3 regions of the Shumkonia mesophila genome follow, and region 1 is predicted to be linked to each of the others. Evidence: predicted binding sites of a transcription regulator. Region 1 holds the regulator's gene; each other region holds the start of a gene.
The links. Region 1 encodes PhoB, which activates phosphate uptake and scavenging genes when phosphate is short. Its sites were predicted from a motif close to TNTCATAAAACTGTCA; they were not measured.
Positions count from the first base shown of each region.

Region 2: the regulator PhoB is predicted to act here: its motif matches at 1,908-1,923, upstream of ODR01_RS02030 (inorganic phosphate transporter).
Region 3: the regulator PhoB is predicted to act here: its motif matches at 2,723-2,738, upstream of ODR01_RS11120 (PhoX family protein).

Region 1 is NZ_JAOTID010000015.1:104,920-109,197, reverse strand. Features, by position in the region: gene ODR01_RS20665 (FadR/GntR family transcriptional regulator) at 192-875, shown strand; gene rnk (nucleoside diphosphate kinase regulator) at 1,166-1,576, shown strand; gene phoB (phosphate regulon transcriptional regulator PhoB) at 1,934-2,626, opposite strand; gene phoU (phosphate signaling complex protein PhoU) at 2,644-3,351, opposite strand; gene pstB (phosphate ABC transporter ATP-binding protein PstB) at 3,369-4,235, opposite strand; gene pstA (phosphate ABC transporter permease PstA) at 4,247-4,278, opposite strand, start outside.
Region 2 is NZ_JAOTID010000001.1:467,185-471,462, forward strand. Features, by position in the region: gene ODR01_RS02025 (NADP-dependent malic enzyme) at 1-1,835, shown strand, start outside; gene ODR01_RS02030 (inorganic phosphate transporter) at 2,089-3,564, shown strand; gene ODR01_RS02035 (O-acetyl-ADP-ribose deacetylase) at 3,561-4,082, opposite strand; gene ODR01_RS02040 (AmpG family muropeptide MFS transporter) at 4,097-4,278, opposite strand, start outside.
Region 3 is NZ_JAOTID010000005.1:272,559-276,836, forward strand. Features, by position in the region: gene ODR01_RS11115 (NAD(P)(+) transhydrogenase (Re/Si-specific) subunit beta) at 1-642, shown strand, start outside; gene ODR01_RS11120 (PhoX family protein) at 725-2,647, opposite strand; gene rpsU (30S ribosomal protein S21) at 2,908-3,111, opposite strand; gene def (peptide deformylase) at 3,277-3,846, shown strand; gene ODR01_RS11135 (COQ9 family protein) at 3,871-4,278, shown strand, end outside.

The DNA of each region.
Region 1 (4,278 bases):
GTATTTACAACGGGTTAAAAACATGCAAAAGTTGTCATATCGGATCGAAGGCAGGTATTTCCTGGTGCCTTCTGGAACCATCACGCCTCGACCAACATCTTTTCCACCGCCGGAACCGGCGATGGAAATACAAACCAAGTGTCAGATTGGTTTTGATTGCAGACCAATTATGGGATTGGTTTAATAGGACGATGACCCGCACGGACGATCTGCTGAACCGCCTGAACGAGCTTCTCGACTCGGGGCGCTTTCCCGCCCAGTCCCGCCTGCCGCCGGAACGCGAGCTGGCGGCCGAGCTGGGAACGACCCGGACCAACCTGCGTCAGGCCCTGGCCGTGCTGGAGGCCGAGGGCAAGATCTGGCGCCACGTCGGTCAGGGCACCTTCGTCGGCCATCGCTCGCCGGCCGAGGCGCCGGCGCTTTCGCTGCTGATGAAGGCGACCAACCCGAACGAGATCATGGAAACCCGCCTTATCATCGAGCCCAAGGTGGCCGGACTGGCCGCCCTGCGCGCCACCGCCGGCGACATCGCGCATCTCCAGCGCTGCCTGGAAAAGGGCGCCGCCGCCCTCGACCTCAAGACCTACGAACTGTGGGACGGCACCCTGCACGAGGCGGTCGCCGAGGCCTCGCACAGCGCGGTGCTGAACGCCATGCTGAAGGCCCTGACGGCACTGCGCGAAGACAAGCTGTGGGGCCGGCTCAAGGAGGCCTCGCTCACCCGCGAGCGCCAGAAGATCTATAACGGCCAGCACGCGCGCTGCGTCGAAACCATCGCCAACCGCGATCGCGCAGGGGCCGAGGCGGCCATGCGCGAACACCTCGATACCGTGCAGATGGACCTCTTCGGCCGCCCGTCGGACATCACCGAATGACCCCGAGACCGCCCGGGGTGTGGCTTGAAAAGTGCGCCAAATCTGGTATCTTGGCAGCCATGTTGAAGATGATCGCCCGTCGTGCGCAGCTCCTTCGCCATGGCCAACTCAAAGTTGGCCAGTGGCCCCGGGTCGATCTGTCGCCGCGTTCATAAGGCGACACCGGCCCGGGGAACCGGGCGGTATCAATCCGTCATCCTCGTCTGATGCCCATTGTTCGGAGTAGCGCTCCGATAGTCTGTGTGCGGCCATGGCGCCCACGGTGCCGCCGCCTGTTTGAGGATTGGAACATGCCACACGCTCTTCCACCCATCGTCATGACTTGGCACGAGCACGCCCGCCTGTCCAACCTTGCTCGCATCGTATGGTCGAGCTTCCCGGACTCCAGCGAGTACCTGGAGCGGGAACTGGATCGCGCCAAGCTCGTTGCCCCGGATCAGATCGCCCCCAATACGATCACCATGGGAAGCCGGGTCGAGTTCGCCTATGCCCATTCCGGCATCCGGCAGGTCGTTACCCTGGTCTACCCCCGCTACGAGGACATCGCCGCCGGCAAGATATCCGTTCTTTCGCCGGTCGGCGCCGCCCTGATCGGCCTCACCGAAGGGCAGTCGATAGATTTCCGCACGCTGCGCGGCGAGCAGAGGACGATCACCATACTCAAGGTTAATCGTTCAGTGGACGACAATGCGGCCGAGTAGTCCTCGGGCGCGGCCCCGGCATAGGCGCGCGCGATGGGAAAAATGCACCCAGATCGAACAGGCCGCCCAGCACCGGCCGGCAACCCTTCTGAGAGGTAGAGAATCATGACAGCGTCTCGCCGCCTCTATCGCCGGAAAGGAGCGCCCCGGGAGGCACTTCGCCAAGCCGGGCGGGGGCCTGCGCTCAATGGCCCCCAGCCCGGAGACGAATCGTAACCCTTCGGTCCATTCGATCTCCCGCCCGGAAGCGAGTGTCGTGAGCCTGTTTTCGCTTCCCCGGTATCGTACCCGCTGCGGCTGGCGGGACGAGCCCGAGGGCATGTTCCGATGGCGGGGCAAGGGCAGCCTTCGGGCTCCTCAGCCGTCGGCCATCTCCAGGGAATAGCCGGCCGAGCGGACGGTGCGGATGGGATCGGGTTCGCCGTCGATGTTGAGCGCCTTGCGCAGGCGCCGGATATGGACGTCGACGGTGCGCTCCTCGACATAGATGTCGCGGCCCCACACGGCGTCCAGCAGGTGCTCGCGCGACAGCACGCGACCGGCGTGCTCCAGGAAATAGCGCAGCAGGCGGAACTCGGTGGGCCCCAGTTTCAGCGAGCGGCCGCTGCGCCACACCTTGTGGGCGGCCAGATCCATCACCAGGTCGCCGCAGTTCAGCGTCTCGTGGGCCGAGGACGGCCTGGCCCGGCGCAAAAGCGCCCGGATGCGGGCCATCAGTTCGCTGGGCGAGAACGGCTTGGTCACGTAGTCGTCGGCGCCGGTGTCCAGGCCGCGCACGCGATCGGCCTCCTCGCCGCGCGCCGTCAGCATGATCACCGGCACGTCGCGCGTTTCGGGCCGGCGCCGGATGCGCCGGCAGACCTCGATGCCCGAGAGGCGGGGCAGCATCCAGTCGAGCAGGATGAGGTCGGGCGCCGCCTCCTCGACCTTGAGCAGCCCCTCCTCGCCGTCGGCCGCCTCTTCGACCTGGTAGCCTTCCTTTTCCAGGTTGTAGCGCAGCATGGCGACCAGCGCCGGCTCGTCCTCGACGATCAGAATTTGCGATGTCATGATCACAGCGGCCCCTCTCACTGCTCGAAGGAGTAGTCGCCCTTGGCGGCCTTCGGCCGCTTGCCGGCCGGCAACACGCCCAGCACCAGGAAGTGGACGTTCTCGGCGATGTTGGTGGCGAAATCGCCGACCCGCTCGATGTTCTTGGCGATGAACAGCAGGTGCATGCAGGCGTTGATGTTCTTCGGGTCCTCGGCCATCGCCGTCAAAAGCTCGCGGAAGAAGCTGGCGTACAGTTGGTCGAGATCCTGGTCGCGCCGCCAGACGGAAAGGGCCAGTTCGGGATCGCGCCTTGCATAGGCGCCAAGCACGTCGCCGATCAGGTCGCGCACCATCTTGCCCATGCGCCCGATCACCGCGACCCCGGGGGTTTCGCGGTCCTGCGCCAGCATGACGGCGCGCTTTCCGACGTGGGCCGCATAGTCGCCGACCCGCTCCAGGATGCCGACGATCTTGAGCGCCGCCAGAACCTGGCGAAGGTCGTCGGCCATCGGCTGGCGGCGGGCCAGCAGGCGCACCACCGCCTCGTCGATCTCGCGCTCCATGGCGTCGACCTGGGCGTCGCGCTGGTCGGTCTGGGCGCCAAGCTGGGCGTTGCGCTTGACCACCGCCTCGATGGCGTCGGCGAGCTGGGCCTCGACCAGACCGCCCATCTCGATGATGCGGGTACTGATGGACTGGAGCTCCTCGTCGTAGGACTTCACGATGTGCTGGGTCTCGCGCATGGACGACGCTCTGCCTCCTAGCCGAACCGGCCGGTGATGTAGTCCCGCGTCCGTTCGGCCCGCGGGTTGGTGAAGATCTGGTCGGTATCGCCGAATTCGATCAGCTTGCCGAGATGGAAGAAGGCGGTGCGCTGCGACACGCGGGCGGCCTGCTGCATGTTATGGGTGACGATGACGATGGTGTAGTTGGTCCGAAGCTCGTCGATCAGTTCCTCGATCCTGGCGGTGGCGATGGGGTCCAAGGCCGAGCACGGCTCGTCCATCAGGATCACCTCGGGCTCGACCGCAATGGCGCGCGCGATGCACAACCGCTGCTGCTGGCCGCCGGAAAGTCCGGTCCCCGGCTCGTGCAGGCGGTCCTTCACCTCCTCCCACAGGCCGGCCCGCTCCAGGCTGGTGCGCACGACCTCGTCCATGTCGGCCGGCGACGCCGCCAGGCCGTGGATGCGCGGCCCGTAGGCGACGTTCTCGTAGACCGACTTGGGGAACGGATTGGGCTTCTGGAATACCATGCCGACCCGCGCCCTGAGATGGACGACGTCGATGGCCCGGGCATAAACGTCTTCGCCGTCCAGAAGGATGCTGCCCGAAACCCGGCAGCCCTCAATGATGTCGTTCATGCGGTTGAGGCATCGCAGAAAGGTCGACTTGCCGCAGCCCGAGGGGCCGATCAGCGCCGTCACCTCGTTGGGCATGATGTCGATGTCGATCCCAAACAGCGCCTGCTTGGCGCCGTAAAACACGTCGACGCCGCGCGATACAAACTTGGCCGGCGGCTCGGCGCCGGCAATGCCGTCGGGGGTCTGCCCAAGGGGCTCGGAATCGTCGGTGCCGAAGCTCAAGCCACCCTCCCCATCCATGCCGATCATCGTCTGTTCCATCATACCGCCTCGCGTCACCACCGCACTTCAAACTTCTTCCGCAGAT
Region 2 (4,278 bases), on a different contig from region 1:
ACATCAAGGCGCCGGAATGCTTCATCATCGAGGAGCGCCTGCGCGAGCTGATGGACATCCCGGTCTTCCATGACGACCAGCACGGCACCGCCATCATCTCGTCGGCCGGCCTCATCAACGCGCTCCACCTGACCGGCAAGGACATCAAAAAGGTCCGCCTGGTGGTCAACGGCGCCGGAGCCTCGGCGGTGGCCTGCACCAATCTCTTCAAGATGCTGGGCGTGCGCCACGAGAACGTCATCATGTGCGACACCAAGGGCGTCATCTACCAGGGCCGCACCGAGGGCATGAACCAGTGGAAATCGGCCCATGCCAACAAGACCAAGGCACGCACGCTCACCGAGGCGATGGAAGGCGCCGACGTCTTCGTCGGCCTGTCGGCCAAGGGCGCGGTGACCCAGGAGATGGTCAAGAAGATGGCCGACAAGCCGATCATCTTCGCCATGGCCAACCCCGACCCCGAGATCGCGCCCGAGGAGGCCAAGGCGGTGCGCCCCGACTGCATCATGGCGACCGGCCGCTCGGACTATCCCAACCAGGTCAACAACGTGCTGGGCTTCCCCTACATCTTCCGCGGCGCGCTCGACGTCAGGGCCAGCACCATCAACGACGAGATGAAGCTGGCCGCCGCCCACGCCTTGGCCGAACTGGCCCGCGAGGACGTGCCCGACGAGGTGAACGCCGCCTATTCGCGCGAGCTGCGCTACGGCTCGGAATACATCATCCCGTCGCCGTTCGATCCGCGCCTCATCGAATACATCCCGGCGGCGGTGGCCAAGGCGGCAATGGATTCGGGCGTCGCCCGGCGGCCGATCGTCGACATGGACGCCTATCGCACGGAACTGCGCTCGCGCCTCGATCCGTCGGTGGCCAGCCTCAACCTGATCTTCGAGCAGGTGCGCGCCAAGCCGCGCCGCGTGGTGTTCGCCGAAGGCGAGGAGGAGAAGAGCGTGCGCGCCGCGCTGGCCTTCCGCACCGCCGGCTACGGCACGCCGGTGCTGATCGGCCGCGAGGAACGGGTCAAGCAGACCATGGAGCGCATGGGGCTCAGTTCCGACGAGGCCCTGGAAACCCACAACGCCCGCCTGAGTTCGGCCAACAAGGCCTACACCGACTTCGTGTACGCCCGCCTGCAGCGCAAGGGCGCGCTTTATCGCGACTGCCAGCGCATGGTGAACCAGGACCGCAACATCTTCGGCGCCTGCATGGTGGCGATGGGCGACGCCGACGCCATGGTCACCGGGCTGACGCGCAACTACTACGGCGCGCTGGCCGACATCCGCAGCGTGCTCGACCCCAAGGCGGGCAACGAGGTCCTTGGCCTCACCCTGCTGCTGGCCAGGAACCGCACCCTTTTCCTGGCCGACACCGCGGTCCACGAACTGCCGACGTCCGAACAACTGGCCGACTTCGCCGTGCAGACGGCGGCGGCGGCCCGGCGTTTCGGGCACGACCCGCGCGTCGCCCTGATCTCGTTCTCCAACTTCGGCAATCCCGACATCGACCGTTCGCACATCGTGCGCGACGCCGTGGCGGTGCTCGATTCGCGCAAGGTGGACTTCGAGTACGACGGCGAGATGGGGGCCGACGTCGCGATCAACCCCGAGCTGATGCGGCTCTATCCGTTCTGCCGGCTGTCGGGGCCGGCCAACGTGCTGATCATGCCCGGCCTGCATTCGGCCCACGCCTCGACCCGCCTGATGCACGAGCTGGGCGGCGGCACGGTGATCGGGCCGATCCTGGTCGGCCTGTCGAAGCCGGTGCAGATCCTGCCGCAGGGCGCCACCGTGAACGACATCGTCAACATGGCGGCGATGGCGGCGCACGACGCCTGAATTCCGGCCTTTTCCCGGTTGGGCCCCGGCGCTCCGGCGCCGGGGTCTTTTCTTGTCCGCCTGTCGAAAAACCGCAATAAAACCGTCATAAAACTGTTGTCTTCGGCCGGACGCCCGCTTACTCAGGGCGCCCGGGACCATTGACATCACGAGAGGCATCGTCATCCTGCCCGCTCCTTCTCCCGAAGCCGGGAAGACGCCGTTCTGGGCGACCTGGCCACCGGCCGAAAGCGCCATCCGCCACGTCTCGCGATTGCGGCGCGCGGCCGGGACCGAAGGGCACGTCGCCGTCCGTCTCGGCCTGGCCGGCGCCTTTCTCCTGGCCGTTCTCGCCTTCACCGCCGTGGTCGCCGGCGGCTTCGGCGGCACCGCCGCCGCCATCGTCGGCGCCGGCGTCGTCGGCGGCTACATGGCGCTCAACATCGGCGCCAACGACGTCGCCAACAACATGGGCCCGGCGGTCGGCGCCCGGGCCGTGACCATGGCCGGCGCGCTGGTCATCGCCGCCGTCTTCGAGACGGCGGGCGCCGTGCTGGCCGGCGGCGACGTGGTGGCGACCATCGCCAAGGGCATCGTCGACCCCGTCGCGATGGCCGACGCCGGCGTCTTCGTCGTGGCGATGATGGCGGCCCTTTTGGCCGCCGCCCTGTGGCTCAATCTCGCCACCTACATCGGCGCCCCGGTTTCCACCACGCATGCCATCGTCGGCGGCGTCATGGGGGCCGGCATCGCCGCCTCCGGCATGGCCGCCGTCAACTGGCCGACCATGGGGGCGATCGCCGCCAGTTGGGTGATCTCGCCCCTGATGGGCGGCGCCGTGGCGGCGCTCTTCCTGTCGCTCATCCGCCACACCATCGTCTTCCAGGAGGACCGCATCGCGGCGTCCCGCCGCTGGGTTCCGGTGCTGATCGGCGTCATGGCCTCGACCTTCGGCGCCTACGTGCTGCTCAAGGGCCTGGGCCAGGTCTGGAAGCCGTCGGCCGGCACGGTGGCGGGCGCCGCCGTCGGCCTTTTCGTGACCGGCTGGCTGGTCGCCCGCCCGCTGATCGCCCGCCAGTCGGCCGGGCTGGAGAACCGCAAGAAGGCGGTGCACGGCCTGTTCTCCGTCCCCCTCATCTGCGCCGCCGCGCTTTTGTCTTTCGCGCACGGCGCCAACGACGTCGCCAACGCGGTGGGGCCACTCGCCGCCATCGTCTATGCCCTGTCCGCGGGCGGCGTTGCCGCCGAGGTGGGGATTCCCTACTGGGTGCTGATCGTCGGCGCGCTCGGCATTTCGGTCGGCCTGGCGCTGTTCGGTCCGCGCCTCATTCGCACGGTCGGCGAAAAGATCACCAAGCTCAACCCGATCCGGGCCTTCTGCGTCGCGCTGTCGGCGGCGATCACGGTCCTCATCGCCTCGGCCCTCGGGCTGCCGGTCAGTTCCACCCACATCGCGGTCGGCGGCGTCTTCGGCGTCGGCTTCCTGCGCGAGATCCTGCACAACCGCCTGCGCCGTCGGATGGCCCGGGAAGCGGCCGCCAAGGCCCCGCCGGCTGCCGCCACGGAGAAGGCCCCCGACGGCGACGCGGCGGCGCCCGCCAAGAAGAAGAAAAAGAAGAAGCTCAAGCTGGTGCGGCGCAAGCACCTGGGCACCATTGTCGCCGCCTGGGTGGTGACGGTGCCGCTGGCCGCCGCGCTGGCCGCCCTTCTCTTCTTCCTGCTCGCATGGGGCCGCGCGGCCCTGCTCTAGCCCCGGCCCCGGCCCGCCAGGGCGGCATCGTGCAGCGCCGCCGATCCGGCGGAAAAGCAGCAGAAGATCACCCGCTCCAGCGTGCCGTCGCCGGCCAGGAAGGCGGCGACCGTCGCCACCGCGATCCCCGCCGCCCGTTCGCCCGGAAAGCGATAGACGCCGGTGCCGATGGCCGGAAAGGCGAGGCTTTTCAGCCCATGGGCGACGGCGATTTCCAGCGGGCGGCGATAGCAGCCGGCCAGCAGGGCGTCCTCGCCGCGCCCGCCGCCCTGCCACACCGGACCCACCGTGTGGATGACGTGGCGGGCCTTGAGGTCGTAGCCGCCGGTGATCCTGGCCTCGCCCGTCTTGCAGCCGCCGAGGGTGCGGCATTCGGCCAGCAACCCGGGCCCGGCGGCGCGATGGATGGCGCCGTCCACCCCGCCGCCGCCCAGGAGCGACTCGTTGGCGGCGTTGACGATGGCGTCGACGTCCAGCGTCGTGATGTCGGCCACGATCACGCTTATACGCGGGTCCATGGGCCCTTCTCCGGCTAGTTGCCGGCCGCGGCCGCCGCGCGCTCGGGCGGGAAGCGGCGCATCATCCACAACAGCAGCGCCAGCCCCGGCAAGGCGGCAACCGTGGAAAAAAGGAAGAAGTCGATCCAGCCGACCGCTTCCACCACATACCCCCCCTGGGCGGCCAGCACGGTGCGGCCGAGGGCGGCCAGGCTGG
Region 3 (4,278 bases), on a different contig from region 1:
GGCGCCATCCTCAGCTATGTCATGTGCAAGGGGATGAACCGTTCGATCTTCAACGTCCTGCTCGGCGGTTTCGGCGGCGAAGTGGCCGGCCCGGCCACCAAGGACGGCCAGCAGCGCTCCGTGAAGGCGGGCAGCGCGGATGACGCCGCCTTCATCATGCGGAACGCCAACAAGGTGATCATCGTTCCCGGCTATGGCATGGCGGTCGCCCAGGCCCAGCACGCGCTGCGCGAAATGGCCGACAAGCTCAAGGAGGAAGGCGTCGAGGTGCGCTACGCCATCCACCCGGTGGCCGGACGCATGCCCGGCCACATGAACGTGCTGCTGGCCGAGGCCAACGTCCCCTATGACGAGGTGTTCGAACTCGAGACGATCAACCACGAGTTCTCGACCGCCGATGTCGCCTTCGTCATCGGCGCCAACGACGTCACCAACCCGGCGGCCAAGACCGACCCCGGCTGTCCGATCTACGGCATGCCGATCCTCGACGTCGAAAAGGCCGGTACGACGCTGTTCATCAAGCGCTCGCTGGCCTCGGGCTACGCCGGCCTCGACAACAGCCTGTTCTACAGCGACAAGACCATGATGCTCTTCGGCGACGCCAAGAAGATGACCGAGGAGATCGTCCAGGCCCTGGGCTGAACCCAGTCCGGGCTTGGCAGCACGTGAAAAGGGCGGGGCCCATGGGCCCCGCCCTTGCCTTTTGGACGACAGAGCCGAACCGTCAGCCGATCAAGCCGCCGTCATTGCGGGTGATGGCGACCACCGCCGAGCGGGGCGCCGTATCGCCGCCGGCGGGAAAATGGCTGTTGCCCTCTTCGCCCGGATGCTGGATTCCGACGAACAGCGTCTTGCGGTCGGGGCTCCAGGTGATGCCGGTCACCTCGCATTCCTTGGGGCCCACCAGGAAGCGGCGGATCTCGCCGGTTTCCGGGTCGGCGGCCAGCATCTGGTTGTTGCCCTGGCCGGCGAAGTCCTTGGCGTCGGAATAGTTGCCATCGGTCTGGATCCACAGCAGGCCGTTGCTGTCGAAGGCGATGCCGTCGGGCGAGTTGAACATGTTATCCCGGGTGACGTTCTTGGACCCGGCGTAGGCGTCGGCGTGGACCGCCGGGTTGCCGGCCAGGACGAACAGGTCCCAGGCGAAGCCGGCGGCCATGTGGTCGCCGCCGTCGGGCCGCCAGCGGACGATCTGGCCGTACTTGTTGGCCTCGCGCGGGTTGGGGCCGCCGACGGGGGTCGGATCGCCGCCGGCATTGGGCTTCCTGCCCCGGTTGGAGTTGTTGGTGAGGGCGCAGTAGACCTCGGGCTTCAGCGGATGGACGGCGACCCATTCGGGCCGGTCCATGGTCGTCGCCCCCACCTTGGAGGCGGCGATCCGGGTGTGGACGGCGATCTCGGCCTGCGAGGCCATGCCGGTCGAGGCGGGGTTCAGTTCCACCCATTCGCCGCGCCCGTTATCCGCGAACTTGGCGACAAACAGCCGGCCGGCGTCGAGAAGGTTCGCGTTGTCGCCGTTCGCAACGTAGCGGCCGTCGCTGACGAACCGGTAGATGAATTCGCCCCGCTCGTCATCGCCCATATAGACGACCACCTGGCCGTTGCCGGCCAGCACCACCTCGGCGTTCTCGTGCTTGAAGCGGCCGAGCGCCGTCCGCTTCTTGGGGGTCGAGGCGGGGTCGAGGGGATCGATTTCGACCACGTAGCCGGCGCGGTTGGCTTCGTTGGGATGTTTGGAGATGTCGAACCGCTCGTCCGCGCCGGCCCAACCGTAGCCCACGTCCTTGACCCCGATTCCGTAGCGGGTCATTTCGGCCGTCGGCTTGTAGTTGGGGTCCGAGGATGAGAAGTAGCCGTTGAAGTTCTCCTCGCAGGTCAGATAGGTGCCCCACGGCGTGCGCCCGTTGGCGCAGTTGTTCCAGGTGCCCATGGAGCGGGTGCCCGCCGGATCGGCGGCGGTCTTCATCAGATCGTGGCCGCAGGCCGGGCCGGTGATTTCCATGGGCGTGTCGGCGGTGATGCGGCGGTTGTAGGGGCTGTCCTTGACGATGGCCCACCGGCCGCCGTCCTGCTTGATCTCCATCACCGTGACGCCGTGGGCGGCCTTGCCCTTGCGGATGTCGTCGGCGGTCTCGGGCTTTTTGGCGTCGCGGTTGGCGTAGATGATCTCGAGGTTGGTGTACTCGTTGTTGACGGCGAGGACGTGCCGGTCGCCGTCGGCGAACAGGGCCATGCCGTCGTTGTTGTCGCCGAAGGCCAACTCCTGGCTGGCGCCGGAGCCCCGGCTGGCATGATCGAACGCCGCGCCCCTGGACCACAGCGGATCTCCCCACGTGGCGACCGGATGCCAGCTGTAGCCCTTGGGGACGGTGATGGTGTCGAGGCCGTTGGCGGCTACCGGCTCGAAAGCCATGCGGCTGGCGGCAAAGGCCTTGAACGGCGCCAGCCCGGCGGTCGCCCCGGCGACGAAGGCCGCGGCGCCGAAACTTACGCCGGCGGCCAGCACGCTGCGCCGCGAGATGGCCTTTTCGGCCAGCCCGGAAAACTGGGTTTCGGCAGGGCGGGGATAGTTGCGTTCGTCGAATGCGTCGAAAGACAGAAGTTCGCCGGCCTCGACCGAGGTGCCGGAGGGGTTTGATGTGTCCATTGCTCTGATCCCTGTGTGGATGTGTTCAGAGCCATTTTTTAGAATTATTCTTGATTCCGCGCCGTGTCAGGGAAGTGACGAATTTATGAACTTATGACGGCGGACCCAGGGGGCATCCGTGGGCCGAACGCGGGGAAGGGTCGACGGGCGGCGAAATGCCGGCCAGCCGCGGACGCAAAAAAACGTCCGCCGCCTTAACGGCGGCGGCCGAAATTCAAACGGAAAGAAAAGCGGAGTTCGGAGAGTCCCGTCGCCGGGACCTAGAAGCCTTCGCGCTCCAGCCGCTTGCGCTCCAGCTTACGGGCGCGGCGCACGGCCTCGGCCTTTTCGCGGGCCTTGCGTTCCGACGGCTTCTCGTAGGACCGACGGAGCTTCATTTCACGGAAGATCCCCTCGCGCTGCATCTTCTTCTTGAGCGCCTTCAGGGCCTGATCGACGTTATTGTCGCGAACGATGACTTGCACGTTGACTCACTGCTCCTTTCCAGCCGGCACCATACCGGACACGCCTAAGGCGCTCGGCTATATCACACCGGATTGCCGATGTGAAGGGCCGAACGGTTAAGAAAGCTTCGGCTTTCCGAGGCGTTACCGTTTGACCTCGGCGTCCGGCTGTACATATTTACTGGCATGGCGATTCTCAAGATTGCACGTATGGGCCATCCGGTGCTGCTCGGCAAGGCGGCACCCGTGGCCGACCCCGGGGCCCCGGAAATCCGCCGGCTGGTTTCCGACATGATCGAGACCATGGCCGACGCCCGCGGCACCGGCCTGGCGGCGCCGCAGGTCCATGTGCCGTTGCGCGTCTTGGTGTTCTTCGTGTCCGAGCAGCGGGCGGGAAACGGCGCCGACGAGGCGGCGGTGCCGTTGACGGTTTTGATCAATCCCGAGATCGAACCGCTCGGGGAGGCCGTGGACACCGGCTGGGAGGGCTGCCTGTCCATTCCCGGCATGACCGGCGCGGTTCCGCGCTGGCATCGCATCCGCTACCGCGGCGTAACCCCGGACGGCGAGACGGTGGAGCGCGAGGCGGCGGGATTCCACGCGCGAGTCGTGCAGCACGAGTACGATCACCTGGAAGGCATCCTCTACCCGATGCGGATGACCGATCTTTCGCAGTTGGCCTTCGTCGAGGAGTTGACCCGCGCCGCGGCCGACGCCGAGGCGGAAGACGCCGAGACCGAGGAGGCCGCCGAGTGACCGGCCGAACCGGAAGGGGCTGCCGTGGAAACCGCTGACCTGCGCGAGCGCGTCCTCCTGGGGATGCTGCCGCACGTGTCGTTCGACGGCTGGAGCGAGCGCAGCCTGCGGGCCGGCGCGCTGGACGCCGGGCTGGCCACCGAGGACGGCCTCAGGGCTTTTCCCACCGGCACGCTCGAGGCGGTCGAATACTTCTGCGATTTCGGCGACAGGCGGATGGCCGAGGAACTGGCGAAGCGGGATGCGGCCGGCCTGCGGGTCCGCGAACGCATCGCCGCCGCCGTGCGTTGCCGGCTGGAGGTGGTGGCCGACCATCGCGAGGCGGTGCGCCGGGCGCTGTCCTTCATGGCGCTGCCGCAGAACGCCGGCACGGCGTCCCGCTGCGCCTACCGCACGGTCAACGCCATGTGGTATGCCGCTGGCGACACCTCC